Regions from separate parts of the Kitasatospora sp. NPDC008115 genome, predicted to be linked through region 1. Evidence: riboswitches for the same ligand, from Rfam matches in the RefSeq annotation. Region 1 holds a riboswitch; the other holds the start of a gene.
The links. A riboswitch is a leader RNA that binds a small molecule or an ion and turns the genes downstream of it on or off. The one in region 1 is predicted to bind S-adenosylmethionine.
Positions count from the first base shown of each region.

Region 2: another riboswitch for S-adenosylmethionine. It lies ahead of ACFZBX_RS18465 (aminotransferase class V-fold PLP-dependent enzyme); the one in region 1 lies ahead of thrC (threonine synthase).

Region 1 is NZ_JBIBHU010000030.1:22,937-27,339, reverse strand. It holds gene ACFZBX_RS30420 (trehalose-6-phosphate synthase) at 1-1,424, opposite strand, end outside; gene ACFZBX_RS30415 (glucosyl-3-phosphoglycerate synthase) at 1,463-2,470, opposite strand; SAM riboswitch class I at 2,632-2,762, shown strand; gene thrC (threonine synthase) at 2,778-4,058, shown strand; gene ACFZBX_RS30405 (ubiquitin-like small modifier protein 1) at 4,136-4,403, shown strand, end outside.
Region 2 is NZ_JBIBHU010000013.1:138,072-142,474, reverse strand. It holds gene ACFZBX_RS18475 (hypothetical protein) at 124-549, shown strand; gene trpD (anthranilate phosphoribosyltransferase) at 690-1,766, shown strand; SAM riboswitch class IV at 1,874-1,991, shown strand; gene ACFZBX_RS18465 (aminotransferase class V-fold PLP-dependent enzyme) at 2,044-3,408, shown strand; gene ACFZBX_RS18460 (Lrp/AsnC ligand binding domain-containing protein) at 3,426-3,707, opposite strand; gene ACFZBX_RS18455 (rhomboid family intramembrane serine protease) at 3,704-4,403, opposite strand, start outside.

The sequences.
Region 1 (4,403 bases):
AGCGCCGTCGCGGCGGCGGCCAGCCGCTCGGTGCGGTCGGCGCGCTCGCCGGCCGGCATGGTGAGCCCGGCGTGCAGCGCGTCGGCGGTGGCCACGATGTCGTACGGGTTGACGCTCAGCGCGTCCTCGCCGAGTTCGGCGTGTGCGCCGGCCTCCCGGGACAGGACGAGCGCGCAGCCCCGGTCGGAGACCACCGGGACCTCCTTGGCGACCAGGTTCATGCCGTCCCGGATCGGGTTGACCAGGGCCACGTCGGCCATCCGGTAGGCGGCCAGCGAGCGCGGGAAGTCGTCGTCGACGTGCAGGATCAGCGGGGTCCAGTCCGGTGTGCCGAACTCCGCGACGATCTCGGCGGCCAGCGCCCGCACCTGGTCGGTGTAGGCCCGGTACTCGGCGAGGTCGGTGCGGGACGGGTAGGCGAAGGCGATGTGCACCACCCGGTCGCGCCACTCGGGGCGGGTGCGCAGCAGGTGCCGGTAGGCCAGGAAGCCGCGGACGATGTTCTTGCTCAGCTCGGTGCGGTCGACCCGCACCACGGTGCGGCGCTCGCCGACGGCGGTGCGCAGGGCGGCGAGCCGTTCGTCGACGTCCGGGCGGTGGGCGCGCTCGCGCAGGAAGTCGGCGTCGGCGCCGAGGCCGTGCACGCCGAGCGCGGTGGTGCGGCCGGCGTGGGTGACGGTGAGCGCCTCGCGGTCGACCGCCGCGCCGAGGAACCGCTCGCAGCAGTCGGCGAAGGCGAGCGCCCAGCGGCGGGTCAGGAAGCCCGCCCGGTCGGCGCCGAGGATGCCGGTGAGGACGGTGGCGGCGATGTCGTCGGGCAGCAGCCGCAGGTACTCGGGCGGTGCCCAGGGGGTGTGCGAGAAGTGGCCGATCCGCAGGTCGGGGCGGGCGGCCCGGAGCAGCGCCGGGACCAGCGAGAGGTGGTAGTCCTGCACCAGGACGGCGGCGCCGGGGGCGGCCTCGGCGGCGAGCGCCTCGGCGAAGGCGGCGTTGTAGGCGGTGAAGGCCTCCCACTCGGTGCGGAAGCCGGTGTCGAAGGCGGGGGCGGTCGGGGTGTTCCAGAGCAGGTGGTGGACGAACCAGAGGGTCGAGTTGGCGATGCCGTTGTAGGCGCGGGCGAAGGTCTGCGGGTCTATGTCCAGCATCCGCACGGCCTGCCCGCCGACGTCGTGGCCGGCCCGGTCGAGGCGGCCGTCCGGGGCCTGGCGGGCGGCCCGGCGGTCGGCGTCGGAGAGGGCGGCGCAGACCCAGACGGCGTCCGGGTCGTCGATGGCGGAGAGCCCGGAGACCAGGCCTCCGCCGCCTCTGCGGAGGGTCAGCGTGCCGTCGTCCGCGGTGCCGAAGGACACCGGCCCCCGGTTGGACGCCACCAGAACGGGGGCGGCGCCGGTCGGATTCGAACGCTCGGTCGTGTCAGGGCCCATGGTTGGTTGGTTGCCGGGGGTCCGGGGCGGCAAACGTGTCACCGCCGGGTGGCGTATTCGGGGACGGTGTGCATCGGGGGGCGTTCGGTGGCGGTGACGGGGTGGGTGTGGGCGGTGAAGGCGCGGGTGCCCGGGTCGCGGGTGAACTGGGTGAGCCGGGGGTGGACCAGGTCGGCGGAGGCCTTGAGCCGGTGGGTGCGGTCGAGCCGTTCCAGCGCGGTGCGGTAGATGGTGGCGGCCATCCGGCCGAGTGCCTGGCCGTCCTGGTGGCGGTGGTGGCGCACGCCGACGTCCACCTGGGCGAGCGCGTCCAGGCCGGCCGTCTCCAGGGCGTCGACCAGCAGGCCGAGTTCGACGCCGTAGCCGGTGGGGAAGGGCAGCCGTTCGAGCAGCGAGCGGCGGGCCGCGTACTCACCGCCGAGCGGCTGGACGAAACCGGCGAGTTCCGGCCAGTGCAGGTTGAGCAGCGGGCGGGCGACCAGTTCGGTGACCCGGCCGCCGCCGGCCGGCACGACCGCGCCGTCGGTCTCCAGCGGCCGGTCGTACATCGCCTTGACCAACTGGATGTCCGGCTCGGTGAGCAGCGGGCCGATGATCCCGGAGACCAGGGCGGGGTCGAACTCGCGCAGGTCGGCGTCGACGAAGCAGACGATCTCGCCGCGGGTGACCAGCAGCGAGCGCCAGAGCACCTCGCCCTTGCCGGGGGCGGCGGGCAGCCGGGGCAGGATCGCGTCGCGGTGGACCACGGTGGCGCCCGCCTCGGCGGCGACCGCGGCGGTGGCGTCGGCGGAGCCGGAGTCGACCACCACCAGCTCGTCGACCAGCGGCAGCCGCTCCATCAGCTCGCGGCGGATGACCCGGACGATCTCGCCGACGGTGGCCTCCTCGTCCAGCGCGGGCAGCACGACGCTGACCGTGCCGGCCGGGCCGAGCGCCCGCTTGGCCGCCGGCAGGGTGTGCACCGGGCGGTCGGCCGCGCTCCACGAGCGACGGCGCAGCCAGGACGCCGTCTCGGGGAGGAGCTCGGGGGTCGGTTCGGCGGGCAAGGTGCTCTCCTCGGCGGGGTCGGGTACGGGGTCCGGTGGGACGGGGCATCTCGCGTGGCGGACGGTGCCGTTCGGGGTTGACGCCTTCGGATACAGTCTTCGTACAGCGGTCGGACCTTCGCACGCCGGGGTCACCGCTGAGCAGGACCACAACTTCACAGAGCTCATCCAGAGGGACTGAGGGAACGGCCCGTTGACGTCCCGGCAACCTTCTCGCGCGGTCGGCATATGCCCCGGCGGGACAGGTGCCAATTCCGGCCCGGGCGCGACCGCGTCACGGGGAAGATGAGGAGAGAGGCCTCCGCTCATGGCTATCGACACCGCCGCACCCGTCACCGTCGACCTCGGTCCCGCCGCCCGGCTGTCCTGTCGGGAATGCGGCACCAGGTTCCCGCTCGGCCCCAGCTTCGCCTGCCTGGAGTGCTTCGGCCCGCTGGAGATCGCGTACGAGTTCGGCAGCGAGGGCGCCGAGGAGCTGCGCAAGCGGATCGAGGCCGGTCCCGCCTCCATCTGGCGCTACGCGCCGCTGCTGCCGGTGCCCGCCGACGTCGCGTCCAAGCCGAACCTCAACCCGGGGTGGACCCCGCTGGTGAAGGCCGACAACCTGGGCCGTGAGCTGGGCTTCACCGCGCAGTTGCACGTCAAGGACGACTCCGGCAACCCGACCCACTCCTTCAAGGACCGCGTGGTGGCCTGCGCCATCGAGGCGGCCCGCGCGTTCGGCTACACCACGCTGTCCTGCTCCTCGACCGGCAACCTGGCCGGCGCGGTGGGCGCGGCGGCGGCCCGGGCGGGCTTCCGGTCCTGCGTGTTCATCCCGCACGACCTGGAGCAGGGCAAGGTCGTGATGGCCGGGGTGTACGGCGGCGAGCTGGTCGGCATCCAGGGCAACTACGACGACGTGAACCGGTTCTGCTCGGAGCTGATCGGCGATCCCGCCGGCGAGGGCTGGGGCTTCGTCAACGTCAATCTGCGGCCGTACTACGGCGAGGGCTCCAAGACGCTCGCCTACGAGATCTGCGAGCAGCTGGGCTGGCGGCTGCCGGAGCAGATCGTGATCCCGATCGCCTCGGGCTCGCAGCTCACCAAGATCGACAAGGGTCTGCAGGAGCTGATCAAGCTCGGCCTGGTCGAGGACCGGCCGTACCGGATCTTCGGCGCCCAGGCGGCGGGCTGCTCGCCGGTCTCGGCCGCGTTCAAGGCCGGCCACGACGTGATCCGGCCGGTCAAGCCGGACACCATCGCCAAGTCGCTGGCGATCGGCAACCCGGCCGACGGCCCCTACGTGCTGGACATCGCCCGGCGCACCGGCGGCGCGGTGGAGGACGTGACGGACGAGGAGGTCGTGGCCGCGATCCGGCTGCTGGCCCGCACCGAGGGCATCTTCGCGGAGACCGCGGGCGGCGTGACGGTCGGCGTGCTCAAGAAGCTGGTCGAGACCGGTCAGCTGGACCCGTCGAAGGAGACCGTCGCGATCAACACCGGTGACGGTCTGAAGACCCTCGACGCGGTCTCGGACGCCGGGATGACCGCCGTGATCCGGCCGACCCTGGAGTCCTTCCGGGACGCCGGCCTGGCCACCGCCTGACCCCGGGCCCCCGCCCCCCGCAGGCTCCACCCGCCCGTCCCCGCCCCGCCCCGCGCGCCCCGAACGAGGAGACCCCCATGAGCGCCAACGTCCGCATCCCGACCATCCTGCGCACCTACACCGGTGGCGCCAGCGAGGTGCCCGCCGAGGGCGCCACGCTCGGCGAGGTCATCGCCGACCTGGAGAAGAACCACGCCGGGATCGCCGCGCGCATCCTGGACGACACCGGCAAGCTGCGCCGCTTCGTCAACGTCTACGTGAACGACGACGACGTGCGCTTCGCCGAGGGCCTGGCGACGGAGATCAAGGACGGCGCGAACATCTCGATCATCCCGGCGGTCGCCG
Region 2 (4,403 bases), on a different contig from region 1:
GGACCAGTCGCGGGGGCGCCCGGCCGAGGAGGATCTCCCCGGAAGGGCTCGGCGGCGGGTGATCGGGAGTAGCATCCGGGGAGAGGCGAACGTGGTCCGGATCACACGTGAGGGAGCAGGCCCATGGCGTACACGACCGACGAGACCTTGACCGTTCTCGTCTACAGCCACGACCGCACCACCCGCGAGCAGGTGCTGACCGCTCTCGGCCGCAGGCCCGCGGAGGACCTGCCGGAGCTGGAGTACCTGGAGTGCGCGACCACCCCCGCGGTGCTCAAGGCGCTGGAGAAGGGCGGGGTGGACCTCTGCGTGCTGGACGGCGAGGCGGTTCCGGCCGGCGGGCTCGGGCTCGCCCGGCAGTTGAAGGACGAGATCTACGGCTGCCCGCCGCTGCTGGTGCTGATCGGCCGGCCGCAGGACTCCTGGCTGGCGGCGTGGAGCCGGGCCGACGCGGCGATCTCCCAGCCGGTGGACCCGGTGGCGCTGGCCGGGGCCGCCGCCACCCTGCTGCGGGCCCGGCTGGCCAAGCGGACGCCCGCCGCGCGTTAGGGCGGGGCCGGTGTCTCACGCCGGCGTCTCAGTACAAGAGAAGAAGGGTGAACGGCGGAGCCCGGGGCCCCGCCGCTCGATAGGCTGACTCCGTCCCTACGTCCTTCCCCGTCCGCGGGGAGCGAGAGCTGGAGTCGGTCATGGTGAACGTGCAGCCTGCGAACGGCGGTAGCGAGCCCGCGCAGGTGGTCCGCACCTGGCCGGACATCCTGTCGGCGCTGCTGCGGGGGGAGGACCTCGACCGCTCGGCCACCGCGTGGGCGATGGACCGGATCATGAGCGGGGAGGCCTCCCCGGTGCAGATCGCCGGCTTCATGGTGGCGCTGCGGGCCAAGGGCGAGACGGTCGACGAGATCTCCGGTCTGGTCGACTCGATGTACTCCCACGCGGAGCCGCTGCTCATCCCCGGCCCGGCGGTGGACATCGTCGGCACCGGCGGCGACCGGGCCAAGACCGTCAACATCTCCACCATGTCGGCGATCGTCGCCGCGGCGGCCGGTGCCAAGGTGGTCAAGCACGGCAACCGGGCCGCCTCCTCGGCCAGCGGCTCCTCGGACGTGCTGGAGAAGCTGGGCATCAGCCTGAACCTGCGGCCGCGCCGGGTCGCCGAGGTGGCCGAGGAGGTCGGGCTCACCTTCTGCTTCGCGGCCACCTTCCACCCGTCGATGCGGCACGCCGGCCCGGCGCGCAGCGAGCTCGGGGTGCCGACCGCCTTCAACATCCTCGGCCCGCTCACCAATCCGGCCCGGGTCACCGCGCACGCGATCGGCTGCTTCGACACCCGCCTCGCCGGGCTGATCGCCGGCGTGCTGGCGCGGCGCGGTGCCAGCGCGCTGGTCTTCCGGGGTGACGACGGGCTGGACGAGCTGACCGTCACCACCACCTCGCGGGTCTGGGTGGTCCGGGACGGCGACGTCACCGAGACCTCCTTCGACCCGCGCGACGTCGGCATCGAGCCGGTCGGCATCGAGGCGCTGCGCGGCGGGGACCCGGCGTACAACGCGGAGGTCGCGCGCCGGCTGCTGGCCGGGGAGCACGGGCCGGTGCGGGACGCGGTGCTGCTGAACTCGGCGGCCGCGCTGGTGGCGCTCGACCTGACCGACGCGCCGCTCGCCGAGCAGCTCGGGGCCGCGATGCGGCGCACCGCCGCGGCGATCGACTCGGGCGCGGCGCGCGATCTGCTGAAGCACTGGTCGGAGGCCACCACCCGGGCGTGACACGGGAGTCGGGGCCCGTGGGAGACACCTCCCACGGGCCCCTGCGGCTGTCCGGGATACGGACTCCTGTTTGACCGCGGGACGCACGCGACCTAGAGTCTTCGCCAGGTCATGAGCGACAGCGTCAAGCCCCAGCTGGCTGTCCGGCAACCCTCCGTCCGTGGCGGGGTGCCCTGGGTGAGGACCGGGTCACGCGGCGATCGGTCCGCGTGGCAAGCGCGGACGCCGGACTGAACGCACTCCCGGGGTCCCTGACCCGTCACAGGAGTGCATCCTCATGTCCCTCGCCACCTCCTTCCGCGCCCCGCTTCCGGTCCTCGGCCACGACGTCCAGGTCCCGCTCGCCAACGGCGAGAAGGTCGGCTACGCGGCGCTCGACTACGCCGCCAGTTCCCCGGCGCTCCAGCGGGTCTGGGACGACGTCGCCGCCTACGCCCCCTACTACGGCAGCGTGCACCGCGGTGCCGGCTACCTGTCGCAGCTCTCCACCGACCTGTTCGAGCAGAGCCGCCGCACCGTCACCGAGTTCCTCGACCTGCGCGAGGGCGACCAGGTGGTCTTCACCCGCGCCACCACCGACTCGCTCAACCTGCTGGCCGGCGCCGTCCCGGCCGGGACCCAGGTGTTCGCCTTCGAGACCGAGCACCACGCCTCGCTGCTGCCCTGGGCGCACGCCGGCCTGCCCGTCACCTACCTGCGCGCCCCCCGCTCGCACGCCGAGGCGGTCGCCGCCTTCGACGCCGCGCTGGCCGGCGCGCCCGAGGGCCCGAAGCTGCTCTGCGTCACCGGCGCCTCCAACGTCACCGGCGAGCTGTGGCCGGTCGCGGAGCTGACCCGCACCGCGCACCGCCACGGCGCCCGGGTGGTGCTGGACGCCGCGCAGCTGGCCCCGCACCACCGGGTCTCGGTGCGCGAGCTGGACGTCGACTGGATCGCCTTCTCCGGCCACAAGCTGTACGCGCCGTTCGGCGCCGGGGTGCTGGCCGGCCGGGCCGACTGGCTGGACGAGGCCGAGCCGTACCTGGCCGGCGGCGGCGCCACCCGCACGGTGGCCCGGGAGACCGACGGCTCGGTGGCCGTGCAGTGGCACACCGGCCCGGCCCGGCACGAGGCCGGCTCGCCCAACGTCATCGGCGCCTACGCGATCGCCTCGGCCTGCCGGGCGCTCACCGAGGCCGGGTTCGACGCGCTGGAGGCCCGCGAGCGGGAGCTGGTCGCGCGGCTGAAGGACGGGCTGGCGCAGATCCCGGAGGTCCGGGTGCTGAACCTGTTCGGCGCCGAATCGGACCGGGTGGGCGTGCTCTCCTTCGTCGTCCGGGGCTGGAACAGCTCGCACTTCTCGGCCGCGCTGTCCGCCGAGTACGGCATCGGGGTCCGCGACGGCCTGTTCTGTGCCCACCCGCTGGTGCGCACCCTGCTCGGCGACGAGGAGGCGGCGCCCTCGGAGTGCGGCGCGCCGGAGCCGTCGCTGCCCGGCGAGCGCAGCCTGAACGCGATCCGGGTGAGCTTCGGCGCGGGCACCCCGGACGAGCACGTGGAGCGGTTCCTGACCGCCGTCCGCGAGCTGGTCACGGACGGCGCGGCCTGGACCTACCGCAACGAGGGCGGTCGCTGCGTGGCGGACACCCGCCGCGAGGGCTGAGCCCCCGAAGGCGTGGCCTACTCGTCCAGGCCGATCGCGAACGCGGCCTCCAGGTCGTGCTGGGAGTAGGTGCGGAAGGCGATCTGGGTCTCGGTGTGGGCCACGCCCGGGACCTTGTTGAGGCGGCCGGGGATCACCTCGGCGAGGTCGTCGTGCCGGGCCACCCGCACCATCGCGACCAGGTCGTAGCCACCGGTCACCGAGTAGACCTCGCTGACGCCCTCGATGGCGGCGATCGCCTCGGCGATCTCCGGGATGCGGTCGACGCTGGTCTTGATCAGGACGATGGCGGTGATCACGGTGGCGTACTCCTTTGTGAGGTGCCGCCAGGGTATCGGGCGTCGGCGGCACCGTCGCGGGGGCGGGTGGCCCGCGGACGGCGCTCGGTGAGGGTGCAGGCGTAGAGGAAACCGGCCGCGAAGCCGATCACGTGCACCAGGTACGCCACCCCGGGCCCGGCGGAGTGCACCGACCACCACTGCAGGGCGAACCAGAGCCCCAGCACCAGCCAGGCCGGGAAGCGCAGCGGCAGGAAGAGCAGCAGCGGCACGAGCGTGGTGACCCTGGCCCGCGGGTGGAAGCGCAGATAGGCGCCGAGCGCGGCGGAGATCGCCCCGGAGGCGCCGATCAGCACCCTGGTCGAGTCCGCCGAGTGCGCCTCGGCCAGTGCGAAGCCGTAGGTGGCCAGCGCCCCGGACGCCAGATAGAAGAGGAGGAACCGGGAGCGCCCCAGCCGCCGCTCCACGGTCGGTCCGAAGACGTGCAGGAAGAGCAGGTTGCCGAGCAGGTGCAGCCAGCCGGCGTGCAGGAACAGCGCGCTGAGCACCGAGAGCGCCGGGTGCTTGCCCGGGGTCGGCGCGGCCGGGCAGCCGGGCACCGGGTCGGGGGCCTCGGCGAGCTGGCCGGCGGTCAGGGGGCGCCCGGTCAGCAGTTCGGCGGGGACGGCGCCCCAGCGCTGCTCGTAGCGCTGCTCCGCGCAGACCCGGCTCTGGCCG